Regions from separate parts of the Streptomyces sp. NPDC050422 genome, predicted to be linked through region 1. Evidence: riboswitches for the same ligand, from Rfam matches in the RefSeq annotation. Region 1 holds a riboswitch; each other region holds the start of a gene.
The links. Region 1 has a riboswitch for S-adenosylmethionine ahead of ACIBJG_RS21445 (hypothetical protein). Riboswitches for the same ligand answer to the same signal wherever they lie in the genome.
Positions count from the first base shown of each region.

Region 1 (3,178 bases):
GGAAGGTCTACCAGGACATCGGCGACGGGCTCGACGCCGCCGGGTCCTGGGGGTGGATCAGTGATGCCTACCGGGGTACGTACGGTGACAACTCGCTGCTCTACTTCAACAGCTACCGCGACGCCGCGCCCGGCGATCCGCTCTACGACAAGGCCCGCACCGGAACCGACATCAAGAACGGCGGCGGTCTCCTCGACGACCTGAAGGCCGACGTCCGGGCCGGGACGCTGCCGAAGGTCTCGTGGATCGTCTCTCCGGAGGCATACAGCGAGCATCCCAACTGGCCGGCCAACTACGGCGCCTGGTACATCTCGCAGGTCCTGGACGCGCTGACCGCCGACCCCGAGGTCTGGGGCCGGACCGCCCTCTTCATCACCTACGACGAGAACGACGGCTTCTTCGATCACGTCGTGCCGCCCTTCGTGCCGTCGGGACCCGCGCAGGGGCTGTCCACCGTCGACACCTCCGCCGACTACTTTCCCGGCGACATCCGGTACACCGCCGGGCCCTACGGGCTCGGTCAGCGGGTGCCCATGCTGGTCGTCTCACCGTGGAGCACCGGCGGGTTCGCCTGCTCCGAGGTCTTCGACCACACCTCCGTCATCCGCTTCATGGAGCAGCGCTTCGGCGTGCACGAGCCCAACATCTCGCCCTGGCGGCGCGCCGTCTGCGGCGATCTGACCTCCGCGTTCGACTTCGGTCGTACGGACGCCTCGGACATCTCGCTGCCGTCGACCGACGCCTACGAGCCGCCGGACCGCCTCCGGCACCCCGACTACGTTCCCGTACCGCCCGCGACCGGCAGCGTGCCCAAGCAGGAGAAGGGGGACCGGCCCACCCGGCCGCTGCGCTACGCACCCTTCGTCGACGGGGCCGCCGATCCGGCCACCGGCAAGTACCGCCTCACCTTCAGCGGTGGCGCCGCCGCGGGGGCGCAGTTCCTGGTGAGCTCCGCGAACCGCACCGACGGGCCCTGGACCTACACCACCGAGGCCGGCAAGTCCCTCGCGGACAGCTGGAACACCGCCTATTCCAAGGGAGTGACCGACCTCACCGTCCATGGGCCCAACGGCTTCCTGCGTACCTTCAGGGCCGGCGGGAAGGTGGCGGCGGGCCCCGAGGTGACGGCACGTCATGTCGCCGCAGGCGGTGGGTTGGAGCTCACCTTCGTCAACGCCGGGTCCGCGAACGTGCGTCTGACCGTACGCAGCGCCGCCGGGTACGGGGGAGGGGTGCAGACCTTCGCGGTCCGTGCGGGTGCGACCGTGAAACACGTGCTTGACCTGCGGGGAAGCAGGAGTTGGTACGACGTCACCGTCGTCTCCGACGTGGACGCCACGTTCCTGCGGCGCTACGCCGGACACGTCGAGACCGGCCGGGCCGGCAGGAGCGACCCGGGTCTCGTCACCGGGTGAGTGGATACGCCTCGGGACGGTTCGGGGGGGGGCGGGCGGTGTCCGTGCGTGGGCGCCACTCGCCCCTGACCGCCCGTCGGGTCGTGCGGTGTGCGTGAGTTAGAGTCTTGTTCGGGTCATGAGTTCCAGTGCACAGCCCCGGCTTGCTGGACGGCACCCCGCTCCGCTGCGGGTGCTCCGGGTGACGACCTGCCCCGTGCGAAGGGTACGGGGAACAGCGGACCGCGGTGCAGGGCATCCGGGGTCCACACCCCGGAAGGCGAACCTCACCATGCTGCGTCATCTCACCCAGAACGACTCCGTGCGGAGCGACGACTGCTCCCGTTACGCCGCGGGTCACCGCGTGCATTGGATCCACGCCAAGAAGTGCCGCCAGGAGCCGGGGCAGGCCGTCGAGATCCTGCTCACCTCCGGGGACGTCCGCGACGACGGGTGGGTCGAACTGCGGGCCGCCTTCGACTACGCGGGCGGCCTCCCCGCAGTGTGGACGCACGCTCCCGGAGCGTTGCGGGAGACCCTCGCCGGCCACCGCGGGCGGGTGTACTGGCTGGCGCGCTGGCATGCGTTGAAGCTCGTGCACGGCGACGGCGACGGTGGGGGAGCCGGTGCCAGGGCCGGGGGTGCTGCCGGGCTGGTCAACGTCGGGCTGGAGGGCGGCGAGCTGTGCGAGGGCGCCTGTGCCGGGGGGCGTGCCTCTCTGGCGTAGTCCGTCCCGTCGCGGCCGCTCGGTGAGCTCGTGCGGTACATCGCGATGCTCAGTAATTGTGCTGAGATGTCGTCCTGTTGTTCCGTTCATGGCGTGGGATTGATCGCTGTTGACCGTTCCGAGGTCACACAAAATCCTTATAGTGAACATGCGTTGATCGCATGATCTTGACGCGTTCAGCTGTCGCCACAGGAGTCAGGACTCATGACGCGCCCTTCTTCCACAGAGCCCGCGCCGCCCTCTCCTTCTCCGCCCCCCGACTGTCCGGCTCACGCCGGTGCCGTGCCGCTCGGTGGGCCCGGGTTCCAGACCGAACCGCAGGCCGTGTACCGCGCCATGCGGCGTGATCACGGGCCCGTCGTCCCCGTGGAGCTGCCGGGCGGCTTCCCCGCCTGGCTGGTCATCGGGTACCGGGAGCTCCACCAAGTCACCAGCGACGGCGAGCTGTTCCCGCGCGACGTCGGACTGTGGAACCAGTGGCCCCATATCCCCGACGACTGGCCCCTGCTGCCGATGGTGGGGCGACCCCTGCCCTCCATCTACTTCAGCGCGGGGGAGGAACACCGACGGCACGCGCGCATGGTCGGACCGGCCCTCGAAGGTGCTGACCCGTTCGAAATCCGCAGCCACTGCGAGCAGTTGGCGGACCGGCTGATCGACGACGTGTGCAGCCGTGGCACGGCCGATCTCGTCGCCGACTTCTGCGAGCCCCTCCCCGTACTCGTCCTCGCCCGTCTGGTCGGGTTCCCCGACGACGAAGGCGCCGACATCGCCCAGGTGTTGAAGGACCTCGCCGACGGCGGCCCCGACGCGCAGAGCGCCCATCTGCGGTTCGGGGAACACATGGCCCGGCTGGTGGCCGCGAAGCGGGCCGTGCCGGGGGACGACGTGACCTCCCGCATGCTCGCCTTCCCCGAGGCGTTCACCGACGAGGAGTACATGCTCGACCTGATGGCCATCACGGCCGCCGGGCACCTCACCACCGCAGACTGGGTCAGCAACTCCCTGCGGCTGATGCTCACCGAGGACGCGTTCGCCGACTCCATGGCCCGAGGCC
Region 1 covers NZ_JBITIE010000013.1:23,490-26,667, forward strand. Annotated here, with positions in the region: gene ACIBJG_RS21440 (phosphocholine-specific phospholipase C) at 1-1,415, shown strand, start outside; SAM riboswitch class IV at 1,530-1,639, shown strand; gene ACIBJG_RS21445 (hypothetical protein) at 1,687-2,121, shown strand; gene ACIBJG_RS21450 (cytochrome P450) at 2,326-3,178, shown strand, end outside.

Region 2 (3,178 bases), on a different contig from region 1:
TCGCCATCGGCCTGGACGCCTAGGGCGTGTTTCGAAAGTAGCGCCGTCCACCCGGAGGACGGGCCGGGCGGCGTCTGGTGCGTGCGATCGCAAGGCGCCGGGAACTCCTCGTAGCGGAGCTGCTAGGACTTTTCGGCAACGCCGCGAGCAATGGGTCTCCCCTCCTCGAGCGAAGCCGAGAGCTCGGGGAAGTGCCAGACGCCGCCCGGCAGGCGGGACTTTCGAAACACGCCCTAGGGCTTCAGCACGTTCGGCCGGGTACGGACGGCTGTCCGTACCCGGCCGAACGTGCTGAGGGGCCTCAGACCTGGGTGGCCTCGCCACGGTCCGGGACGCAACGGCCGCCCTCGGTGCGGTACTTCCACTGGGCGCCCTCGTTCACGAGCTCCTTGACCGCCCGCAGGAAGCGCTCGACGTGCTCGTCCGGCGTACCGGCGCCGAAGCTGACCCGGATCGCGTTGAGGGACTTCTGACCCGGCTCGGCCTCCGGCGCGCCGCACTCGCCGACGTCCTGCGGGTCGGTGCCGAGCAGGGTGCGCACGAGCGGGTGGGCGCAGAACAGTCCGTCGCGGACCCCGATGCCGTACTCGGCCGAGAGCGCCGCGGCGAAGTGCGAGCTGTTCCAGCCCTCCACCACGAACGAGATGACGCCGACCCGCGGGGCGTCGTCGCCGAACAGCGAGAGCACCTTGACCGCGGGCACCTCGGCGAGTCCGGCGCGGACCTCGGTGACGAGCCGCTGCTCCCGGGTGACGAGGTTGTCGAAGCCGGCCTCGGTGAGCGCCTTGCAGGCGGAGGCGATGGAGTAGACGCCGATGACGTTGGGCGAGCCGGCCTCGTGGCGGGCGGCGGTGGTGTGCCACTCGACGTCCACCCCGCCGTCGGCGCGCCGGGCGACCTGGCGGGACGCGCCGCCGCCGGCCAGGTACGGCTCGGCATCGGTCAGCCAGTCGGAGCGGCCGGCGAGGACGCCGGAGCCGAAGGGCGCGTACAGCTTGTGCCCGGAGAAGGCGACCCAGTCCACGTCCAGCTCGGCGATGTCGACGGGGTGGTGCGGGGCGAGCTGGGCGGCGTCCAGCACGATCCGGGCGCCGCGGGCGTGCGCGGCGGCGGCGAGCTCCCTGACCGGCCACAGTTCGCCGGTGACGTTGGAGGCGCCGGTGACGCAGACCAGCGCGGGGCCGTAGGGGTCGCGGTCGGCCAGCGCCCGCTCCAGGGTCTCGACGGCCTGGGCCGGGGTGCGCGGGGCGTTCAGGTACGTCACCCGGGCGTCGCGCCAGGGCAGCAGCGAGGCGTGGTGCTCGGTCTCGAAGACGAACACCTGACAGTCGGCGGGCAGGACGGCGGCGAGCAGGTTGAGCGAGTCGGTGGTGGACCGGGTGAAGACCACCTGGTCCTCGGCGCGGCAGCCGAGGAACTCCGCGACGCTCTCACGGCTGGACTCGAAGAGGTCCGTGGAGAGCTGCGAGAGGTAGCCGGCACCGCGGTGGACGCTGCCGTAGTAAGGCGCGTACGCGGCCACGTCGTCCCACACCCGCTGCAGGGCCGGGGCGCTGGCGGCGTAGTCCAGCGCGGCGTAGGTGACCTCACCGCCGGTGACCAGCGGAACCGTCACATCCTTGCCCAGAACCGGCAGGGGGGCACAAATCGACTGGTCGGCGGCAGCAGTGAGGACAGACATGACGAACTCCCGTAACAGGCAGGCGAATTCCGCGTGCCTGCGGATACGCGGCAGCACGGAAGGAAGAAAGAGAGGTGTGCGGAGTAGGGCCGAAAGCCCTATCGCATTCGCGTGCTCACAAGAGGCTCCCTGAGGACCAGGACCCCACGGGTGGACATCTCACGATGTCGAGGGGTCCGCGCTTGCCGCAGACCTCGCTGCCTGCGGCCTGGTCTTCACCCGGGGCACCCCGCCACGGACGGAGGGTTGCCGGACAGCGGGCCGGGGCCGTAGTCGCTGTCACTCATGACCTGCGCAGCATCTTGCCATACGTACGAAAACGCGCAAGGCGCAGTCCATGATCTGGACTGCGCCCCGTCTCGTACCCGACGCCCTCTCAGGTGTTGCTGGCCACGACCCATCTCTCCAGCGCCCGGCCCGCCGCGCCCGAGTCGATGGACTCGGCGGCCTTGGTGATCCCCGCGGTGAGCTGCTCGGCGAGCGTGCCCTGCCCCGGGTCCAGCGCGACGAGAGCCGCCGCCGAGTTGAGCAGGACGGCGTCCCGTACGGGCCCCGTCTCCCCCGCGAGCAGCCGGCGGGCCACATCGGCGTTGTACGAGGCGTCGGCGCCGCGCAGGGCGTCCACCGGGACCAGGTCCAGGCCGACGTCGCGCGGGTCGAAGGCCTCCTCGCGCACCGCGCCGTCCCTGGCGATCCAGACGCGGGAGGTCGCGGTGGTGGTCAGCTCGTCCAGGCCGTCGTCACCCCGGAAGACCAGGGCCGAGTTGCCGCGCTCGGCGAGGACGCCCGCGACGATGGGCGCCATCCGGAGGTCCGCGACGCCGATCGCCTGCGACCGCACCTTGGCCGGATTGGTGAGCGGGCCGAGGATGTTGAAGGTGGTCGGCGCGCCGAGCTCCGCCCGGGCCTTCGCCGCGTACCTCAGGGCGGGGTGGAACTTCACGGCGAAGCAGAAGGTGATGCCCGCTTCCTCGGCGACCTCGACGACGCGCTGCGGAGGCAGCTCCAGATTGACGCCGAGCTTGCCCAGGACGTCGGAGGAGCCGCTGGCCGACGACGAGGCGCGGTTGCCGTGCTTGACGACCTTGGCGCCCGTCCCCGCCACGACGATCGCCGACATGGTGGAGATGTTGACCGTCTTGGCCATGTCGCCGCCGGTGCCCACGATGTCGACCGTACGGCCGGGCACATGGATGGTCGTGGCGTGCTCGTACATCGCGCGGACCAGGCCGGAAACCTCCGTGACGGTCTCGCCCTTGGCGCGCAGCGCCACCGCGAAGCCGGCGATCTGCACATCGGTCGCCTCGCCGCTCATGATGCGGTCCATCGCCCAGGCGGTGTCGTCCGCGGTCAGGTCCTGGCCGCGCAGCAGGGGGGTCAGCACGCCGGGCCAGGAACGAGCCGCCACGCTGTCGCCGCCGACCGGGGTCACAACGTTCATGGTCCACTCCTGGGTCCACAGCCGATAAAAGGAACGGGACCACCCTATCGAGCCCC
Region 2 covers NZ_JBITIE010000005.1:25,391-28,568, reverse strand. Annotated here, with positions in the region: gene ACIBJG_RS08240 (Lrp/AsnC family transcriptional regulator) at 1-23, shown strand, start outside; gene ACIBJG_RS08235 (aminotransferase class V-fold PLP-dependent enzyme) at 302-1,681, opposite strand; SAM riboswitch class IV at 1,855-1,972, opposite strand; gene trpD (anthranilate phosphoribosyltransferase) at 2,058-3,122, opposite strand.
Region 2: it holds a riboswitch for S-adenosylmethionine, as region 1 does, so the genes downstream of both, ACIBJG_RS08235 (aminotransferase class V-fold PLP-dependent enzyme) here and ACIBJG_RS21445 (hypothetical protein) in region 1, are expected to answer to the same signal.

Region 3 (3,178 bases), on a different contig from region 1:
GCGAGGGCGGACAGCACGGTGAAAGTGTCGGGGCGCCCGACCACGTCCAAGTCGTATATCTCACCGCCCTGTTCGCGCAGGCGCAGCCCCTCGGCGAGGAACAGGAAGTCGAACTTGGCGCGCTCGGCGGTGCGGGCGAAGTGCGCGAACGAGCTGAACTCGACGTGGCTGCCCGCCGCGGGATCGCTCCACACGGTGGTGTTGTTGACGCCCGGGAAGTGGGCGGCGAGATGGATCTGCTTGAGCGGCTTGCCGGTGCTGTGGCCGGCGCCGTTGCTGGTGCTCATGTCGGTGGTCCCTCCGGCTCAGACGGTGGCGAAGCGGTTGGCGGGGCGGGCGAGTCCGAGCAGCCCGCGCAGGGTGTCGGCCTCGTAGGCGGTCCGGAAGGCGCCTCGGCGCTGCAGTTCCGGCACCAGGTCGCGGGTGATCGCCGGGAGGTCGTGGCCGATCACGGCGGGGCGCAGCCGGAAGCCGGAGAGCCCTGCCGACTGCCATTCCTGGAGCAGGTCCGCCAGTTGCGCGGGTGTGCCGGTGAACACCTTCGCGTCGCTGGAGTACGGGTGTCCCGCGAGGCCGTCGAGACGGTCGCGGCGGGCCGCCGCGGCCGCGGGGTCGTCGTCGAGGAAGACCACGAGGTCCCCGAAGAGGTGCAGGGGGTCCGCCGCCCGTCCCGCTGCCGCCTGTTCGGTGCGGATCTCCTCGACGATGGCTACGGCGTGACCGGTGTCGTGCGGGGTGACGTATCCGATGTCCGTGGAGCGGGCCACCAGCCGGAAGGGCAGGCTCCGGTGCGCCAGGGCGCTGACGACGGGCTGGCCCTGCGGAGGCCGGGGTGTGATCGAGGGGCCCTTGACGCTGAAGTGCCGGCCCTCGAAGTCGATGTAGTGCAGCTTGTCGCGGTCGATGAAGCGTCCCGTGGCCGCGTCCCGGATCTCCGCGCCGTCCTCCCAGCTGTCCCACAGGCGGCGCACCGCCTCGACGTAGTCGGCGGCTTCCCCGAAGAGTTCGCCGGTCAGCTCGCGTACGGCCGGGGTGTCCAGTTCGTCGACGCCGAAGCGCGGGAACGTACGGCGGCCGAAGTGGGCGGCTTCGTGCTGCCGGGCCGACACCTGGACGCGCAGCCCCGCCCGCCCGGTGCTCACGTAGTCGAGGGTGGCGATGGCCTTGGAGATGTGGAACGGCTCGGTGTGGGTGGCGACCACGGTGGGGACGAGCCCGATGTGCCGGGTCAGCGGGGCGACGCGGGCGGCGATGAGCACCGCGTCGAGCCGCCCGCGCTCCTGGTCGGTGCGGTCGTCGGGCTCGGCGAACTGCGAGGACTGGAGCCCGAGCGCGTCCTCGATCGTCACGAAGTCGAGCAGGCCGCGTTCGGCCTCGGTCACGATGTCGGTCCAGTACGCGGCGGTGAGCAGTTCCTCGGGCCGGGCCACCGGCTCGCGCCAGGCGGCGGGGTGCCAGCCCGCGCCGTTGAGCGCGACGGCCAGGTGGAGAGGGGTGGGAAGGGGAGGGTGCGGGGAGGACGATGCGGACACGGGAGGGTGCCTTCCTGAACGACCGTGGATGATCGCCGGGCCTCGTCGGGAGGTGCGGCGTCGCGGGTACGGGTCAGGAACAACAGAGCGCGCCGGCCACGCGCTGGAGGTCGATGTGCGGCCGGGAGTAGAGGTGGACGCGGCGCCGGGGGGCGAGCACCTTGACGAGCGGGCAGGACACCGTTGGCATGGCCCTCGCCTCCGCTCTTCCGGCTCGGCGGGCCCTGGGGCCTCGCGCTTGCGGAACCCGGACGGGCTCCGCCTGGTCGTCACCTGGAGCACCCCGCCGCGCGGGAGGGTTGCCGGTCAGCAAGCCAGGGCTTGACGCTGACGCTCATGACCTGCCGCGAACGCTACGCGCGACGGCCGCGCCGCGCAATGCCCCGTGGATCATGGTCGTGCTCGCCGTGCCCTGAGTCACAACAACGCGGCCGCGCGATCTGTTCCGTCCGGCCGGAACCCGTGCAAGTCCCCTTCTGCGGAGGGTTCCTGGCAACCGTGGTGGTCGTCCCGGACCGGATGTGCCCCGGTTCGGGGCCACCGGTTCAGTCGGTCAGACCGGCTGCGAGGGTCGCCCCGAGCTCCCAGCACGCGTCGATGTCGGACTTGGCGGGTTCTCCCGTGACGGTCACGGCGTCGGCCGCGCGGCGCCATCCGAGGCCCTTCGTGATGGACTCGATGGCCCGAGCCGCCCCGGTCACGTCGTTGCCGCCGTGCACGTAGTACCCGAAGGGGCGGCCCTGCGTCGCGTCCAGACACGGGTAGTAGACCTGGTCGAAGAAGTGCTTGAGGGCGCCCGACATGTAGCCGAGGTTCGCCGGGGTCCCGAGCAGAACGCCGTCGGCGGCGAGCACGTCGGACGCCGTCGCGGCGAGCGCGGCGCGGCGTACGACCCGTACGCCCTCGATCTCGTCCGTCGTCGCACCGGAGACGACGGCTTCGAACAGTGCCTGGCAGTTCGGCGAGGGCGTGTGATGCACGATCAGCAAGGTAGCCACACCGGGAACCCTGCCGTGCCCGCACCGCGGCCGCAAGCGCGGTCCGCCTTGTGCGGCGCGCACTGCGGGCATCGGCCGGTTCCGCCCGGCGCGGCGCGACCACCGCGGGCGGGCCGGCACCACTCGTCTCCGGCGCTTCCGGTGGTCCGGCCTGCTGAGGACCGACGCCGAGCTCATCTGCCGAATCGATTGCCCCGTGTCCTCGATGTCATCGACTATGCATCCATGAGTGGTCGACGCAGAGGTGCGGCATGAGGTCCGGCCGGGACGCCCGGCAGAGCATCGGCATCCTCGCGGACGATCTCACCAGCGCCGGGGACGGTGCCGCACCGTTCCGCCGGACCGGTCACGAGGCGCGGGTCCTCCTGTCCGCCCCGGCGACAGCACTCCCGCAGGCCCCGGGTGTGACAGCGGTCGACCTGGGAACCCGGCTGCTTGACGAGGCAGCCGCCGCGACGCGTGCCGGGCGGGCAGCCCGCCTGTTCGCCGGCTCCACGCTCCTGTTCAAGACGGTGGACTCGACCCTGCGCGGCCATGTCGCGGCCGAGGTCCGGGCAGCGTGGGCGGGTTCGCGGCGACGAGCCGTCGTCATCGCCCCCGCCTTCCCCGCGGAGGGCAGGGTGACGCGGCAAGCGGTCCAGTACGTGT
Region 3 covers NZ_JBITIE010000011.1:55,336-58,513, forward strand. Annotated here, with positions in the region: gene ACIBJG_RS18630 (NtaA/DmoA family FMN-dependent monooxygenase) at 1-287, opposite strand, end outside; gene ACIBJG_RS18635 (LLM class flavin-dependent oxidoreductase) at 306-1,532, opposite strand; gene ACIBJG_RS18640 (putative leader peptide) at 1,606-1,722, opposite strand; SAM riboswitch class IV at 1,762-1,874, opposite strand; gene ACIBJG_RS18645 (flavodoxin family protein) at 2,078-2,530, opposite strand; gene ACIBJG_RS18650 (four-carbon acid sugar kinase family protein) at 2,782-3,178, shown strand, end outside.
Region 3: it holds a riboswitch for S-adenosylmethionine, as region 1 does, so the genes downstream of both, ACIBJG_RS18640 (putative leader peptide) here and ACIBJG_RS21445 (hypothetical protein) in region 1, are expected to answer to the same signal.

Region 4 (3,178 bases), on a different contig from region 1:
TCGTCGGGCAGCAGCCGGAAGTAGTCGACGGGCGCCCACGGCGTGTGCGAGAAGTGGCCGATCCTGAGGTCGGGGCGGAGCTCGCGGAGCATGCCGGGCACCAGGGCCAGGTGGTAGTCCTGCACGAGGACCGCCGCGCCCTCGCCCGCCTCCTCGGCGAGCGCCTCGGCGAAGGCCCGGTTGTACGTCTCGAAGGCGGCCCACTGACGGCGGAACTCCGCGTCGAAGACGGGCTCGACGGGGGTCTGGTAGAGCAGGTGGTGGACGAACCAGAGCACCGAGTTCGCGATGCCGTTGTACGCGTCGGCGTGCACGTCCGCGTCGATGTCGAGCATCCGGACGCCCGGCTCGCCGACCCCGCGACGCACTGCCTCGCGGTCACCGTCCCCGAGGGCGGCGCAGACCCACATCTTGTCGTCCACGGCGCTCAGGCCGGAGACGAGTCCGCCCCCGCCGCGCCGGGAGTCGAGGGAGCCGTCCTCGCGCAGCGCGTACGAGACGGGGCCGCGGTTGGACGCGACGAGAACCTGGGCAGCGGGCTGAGGGGCGTGCTCGGAGACCATGGGCGGAATCTAGCCCGATCACCAACCGCCCAAACGTGCGAAGCCGGACGGTGTCACGCCGCTCGGCGTGAAACGTACTCCTCGATCTCGCGCATCGGCGGCCGCTCCTCGGTGTCCACCGGGTAGGTGTGCGGGACGAATCCGTGCTCGCCGCGCTCGAACTGGGTCAGCGACGGGCGCACCAGATGCCCGCGGGACAGGCGGAGTTGGGCGGTCCGGTAGATCGCGGCCGCCATCCGGCCGAGCGCCTGGCCGTCCTGGTGGCGGTGCTTCCTGACCCCGACGTCGACCTGGGCGAGCGCGTCCAGGCCGACCGTGTGCAGGGCGTCGACGAGCAGACCCAGCTCCACTCCGTAACCGACGGGGAACGGCAGCCGCTCCAGCAGTGAGCGGCGCACGGCGTACTCGCCGCCCAGCGGCTGGACGAAACCGGCCAGCTGGGGCCAGTGCAGATTGAGCAGCGGGCGTGCCACCATTTCGGTGACCCGGCCGCCCTGCCCCGTGGTGTCGCCGAACGGGCGGTCGTACATCGCCTTGACGAACTGCACCGAGGGATCGGTCAGCAGCGGACCGACGATGCCGGAGACGAACTCCGCCGAGAAGTCCTTCAGGTCCGCGTCGATGAAGCAGACGATGTCGCCGCCGGTCACCAGGAGTGACCGCCAGAGGACCTCGCCCTTGCCGGGGACGGCCGGGATGCGGGGCAGGATCGCGTCCCGGTGGACCACCCGGGCGCCCGCCCGGCGGGCGACCTCGGTGGTGGCGTCCGTGGAGCCGGAATCGATCACCACGAGCTCGTCGACCAGCCGGACCTTCTCCATGAGCTCGCGCCGGATCGTCGTGACGATGTCCCCGACCGTCGCCGCCTCGTTCAGCGCGGGCAGCACCACACTCACGCTCGCGCCGTTCCCGGCGTCGAGCAGACGGTCCAGCGGACGGTCGGCGGCTGACCAGGAACGCCTGGTCAGCCAGCGTTCGACCTCTTCCAGCACGGTCGATACTCCCTGTATGTGATCCATCTCGCGGTACGGACGACTATCTCAACAGTCCGGTGCTTCGGTTACAGTCTTGAACAACGCAGATGACCGTCGCATGCCGGGGTCCGTCCGCCGATAAACGCCTGGATCCATGGTCCAGTGCCACAGCGCTCATCCAGAGGGACTGAGGGAACGGCCCGTTGAAGTCCCGGCAACCCTCCCGCCGACCGCGAGGTCAGGTGGGGAAGGTGCCAATTCCGTCTCGTGACGAAATGCGTCGCGAGGAAGATGAGGAAAGGACCTCGCCATCATGGCTGTTGAGACTGTTGCAGCACACACCGAAGCTTCCGTGGACCTCGGTCCCGCCGCGGCGCTTTCCTGTCGCGAATGCGGAGAACGGTTCGCACTCGGCCCCCTTTTCGCCTGCGCGTCCTGTTTCGGGCCGCTCGAAGTGGCGTACGACCTGCCGAGCGGCTCCCCGGACGAGCTGAAGAAGCGCATCGAGGCCGGACCCAACAACATCTGGCGCTACGCGCCGCTGCTGCCGGTCCCCTCCGATGTCGCGGACAAGCCCAACATCAACCCCGGCTTCACCAAGCTGGTCAAGGCCGACAACCTCGCCCGCGAGCTGGGCGTCACCGGCGGCCTGTACGTCAAGGACGACTCCGGCAACCCGACGCACTCCTTCAAGGACCGCGTCGTCGCGATCGCCGTCGAGGCCGCCCGCGCCTTCGGATTCACCACCCTGTCCTGCTCCTCCACCGGCAACCTCGCCGGCGCCGTCGGCGCAGCCGCCGCCCGGGCCGGCCTGCGCTCCTGCGTGTTCATCCCGCACGACCTGGAGCAGGGCAAGGTCGTCATGGCCGCGGTGTACGGCGGTGAGCTGGTCGGTATCGAGGGCAACTACGACGACGTCAACCGCTTCTGCTCCGAGCTCATCGGCGACCCGCTCGGCGAGGGCTGGGGCTTCGTCAACGTCAACCTGCGTCCGTACTACGGCGAAGGCTCCAAGACCCTCGCGTACGAGATCTGCGAGCAGCTCGGCTGGCAGCTGCCCGACCAGATCGTCATCCCGATCGCGTCCGGCTCGCAGCTCACGAAGATCGACAAGGGCCTCCAGGAGCTGATCAAGCTCGGCCTGGTCGAGGACAAGCCGTACAAGATCTTCGGTGCCCAGGCCGAGGGCTGCTCCCCGGTCTCCGCCGCCTTCAAGGCCGGTCACGACGTGGTCCGCCCGCAGAAGCCGAACACGATCGCCAAGTCCCTGGCGATCGGCAACCCGGCCGACGGCCCGTACGTCCTGGACATCGCCCGCCGCACCGGTGGCGCCGTCGAGGACGTCAACGACGAGCAGGTCGTCGACGCGATCAAGTTGCTGGCGCGCACCGAGGGCATCTTCGCCGAGACCGCGGGCGGGGTGACGGTCGGCGTGACGAAGAAGCTGATCGACGCCGGCCTGCTGGACCCGGCGCTCACCACCGTCGTCCTGAACACCGGAGACGGCCTCAAGACGCTGGACGCGGTGGCCGCCACCTCGCAGGCGACCGCGACGATCCGCCCGAGCCTGGACGCCTTCCGCGAAGCCGGCCTCGGCACCAGCTGACCACTCACCCGAGACTTCAGGAAGGGCACCCACCA
Region 4 covers NZ_JBITIE010000014.1:57,459-60,636, reverse strand. Annotated here, with positions in the region: gene ACIBJG_RS22725 (trehalose-6-phosphate synthase) at 1-563, opposite strand, end outside; gene ACIBJG_RS22720 (glucosyl-3-phosphoglycerate synthase) at 617-1,555, opposite strand; SAM riboswitch class I at 1,709-1,835, shown strand; gene thrC (threonine synthase) at 1,851-3,143, shown strand; gene ACIBJG_RS22710 (MoaD/ThiS family protein) at 3,178-3,178, shown strand, end outside.
Region 4: it holds a riboswitch for S-adenosylmethionine, as region 1 does, so the genes downstream of both, thrC (threonine synthase) here and ACIBJG_RS21445 (hypothetical protein) in region 1, are expected to answer to the same signal.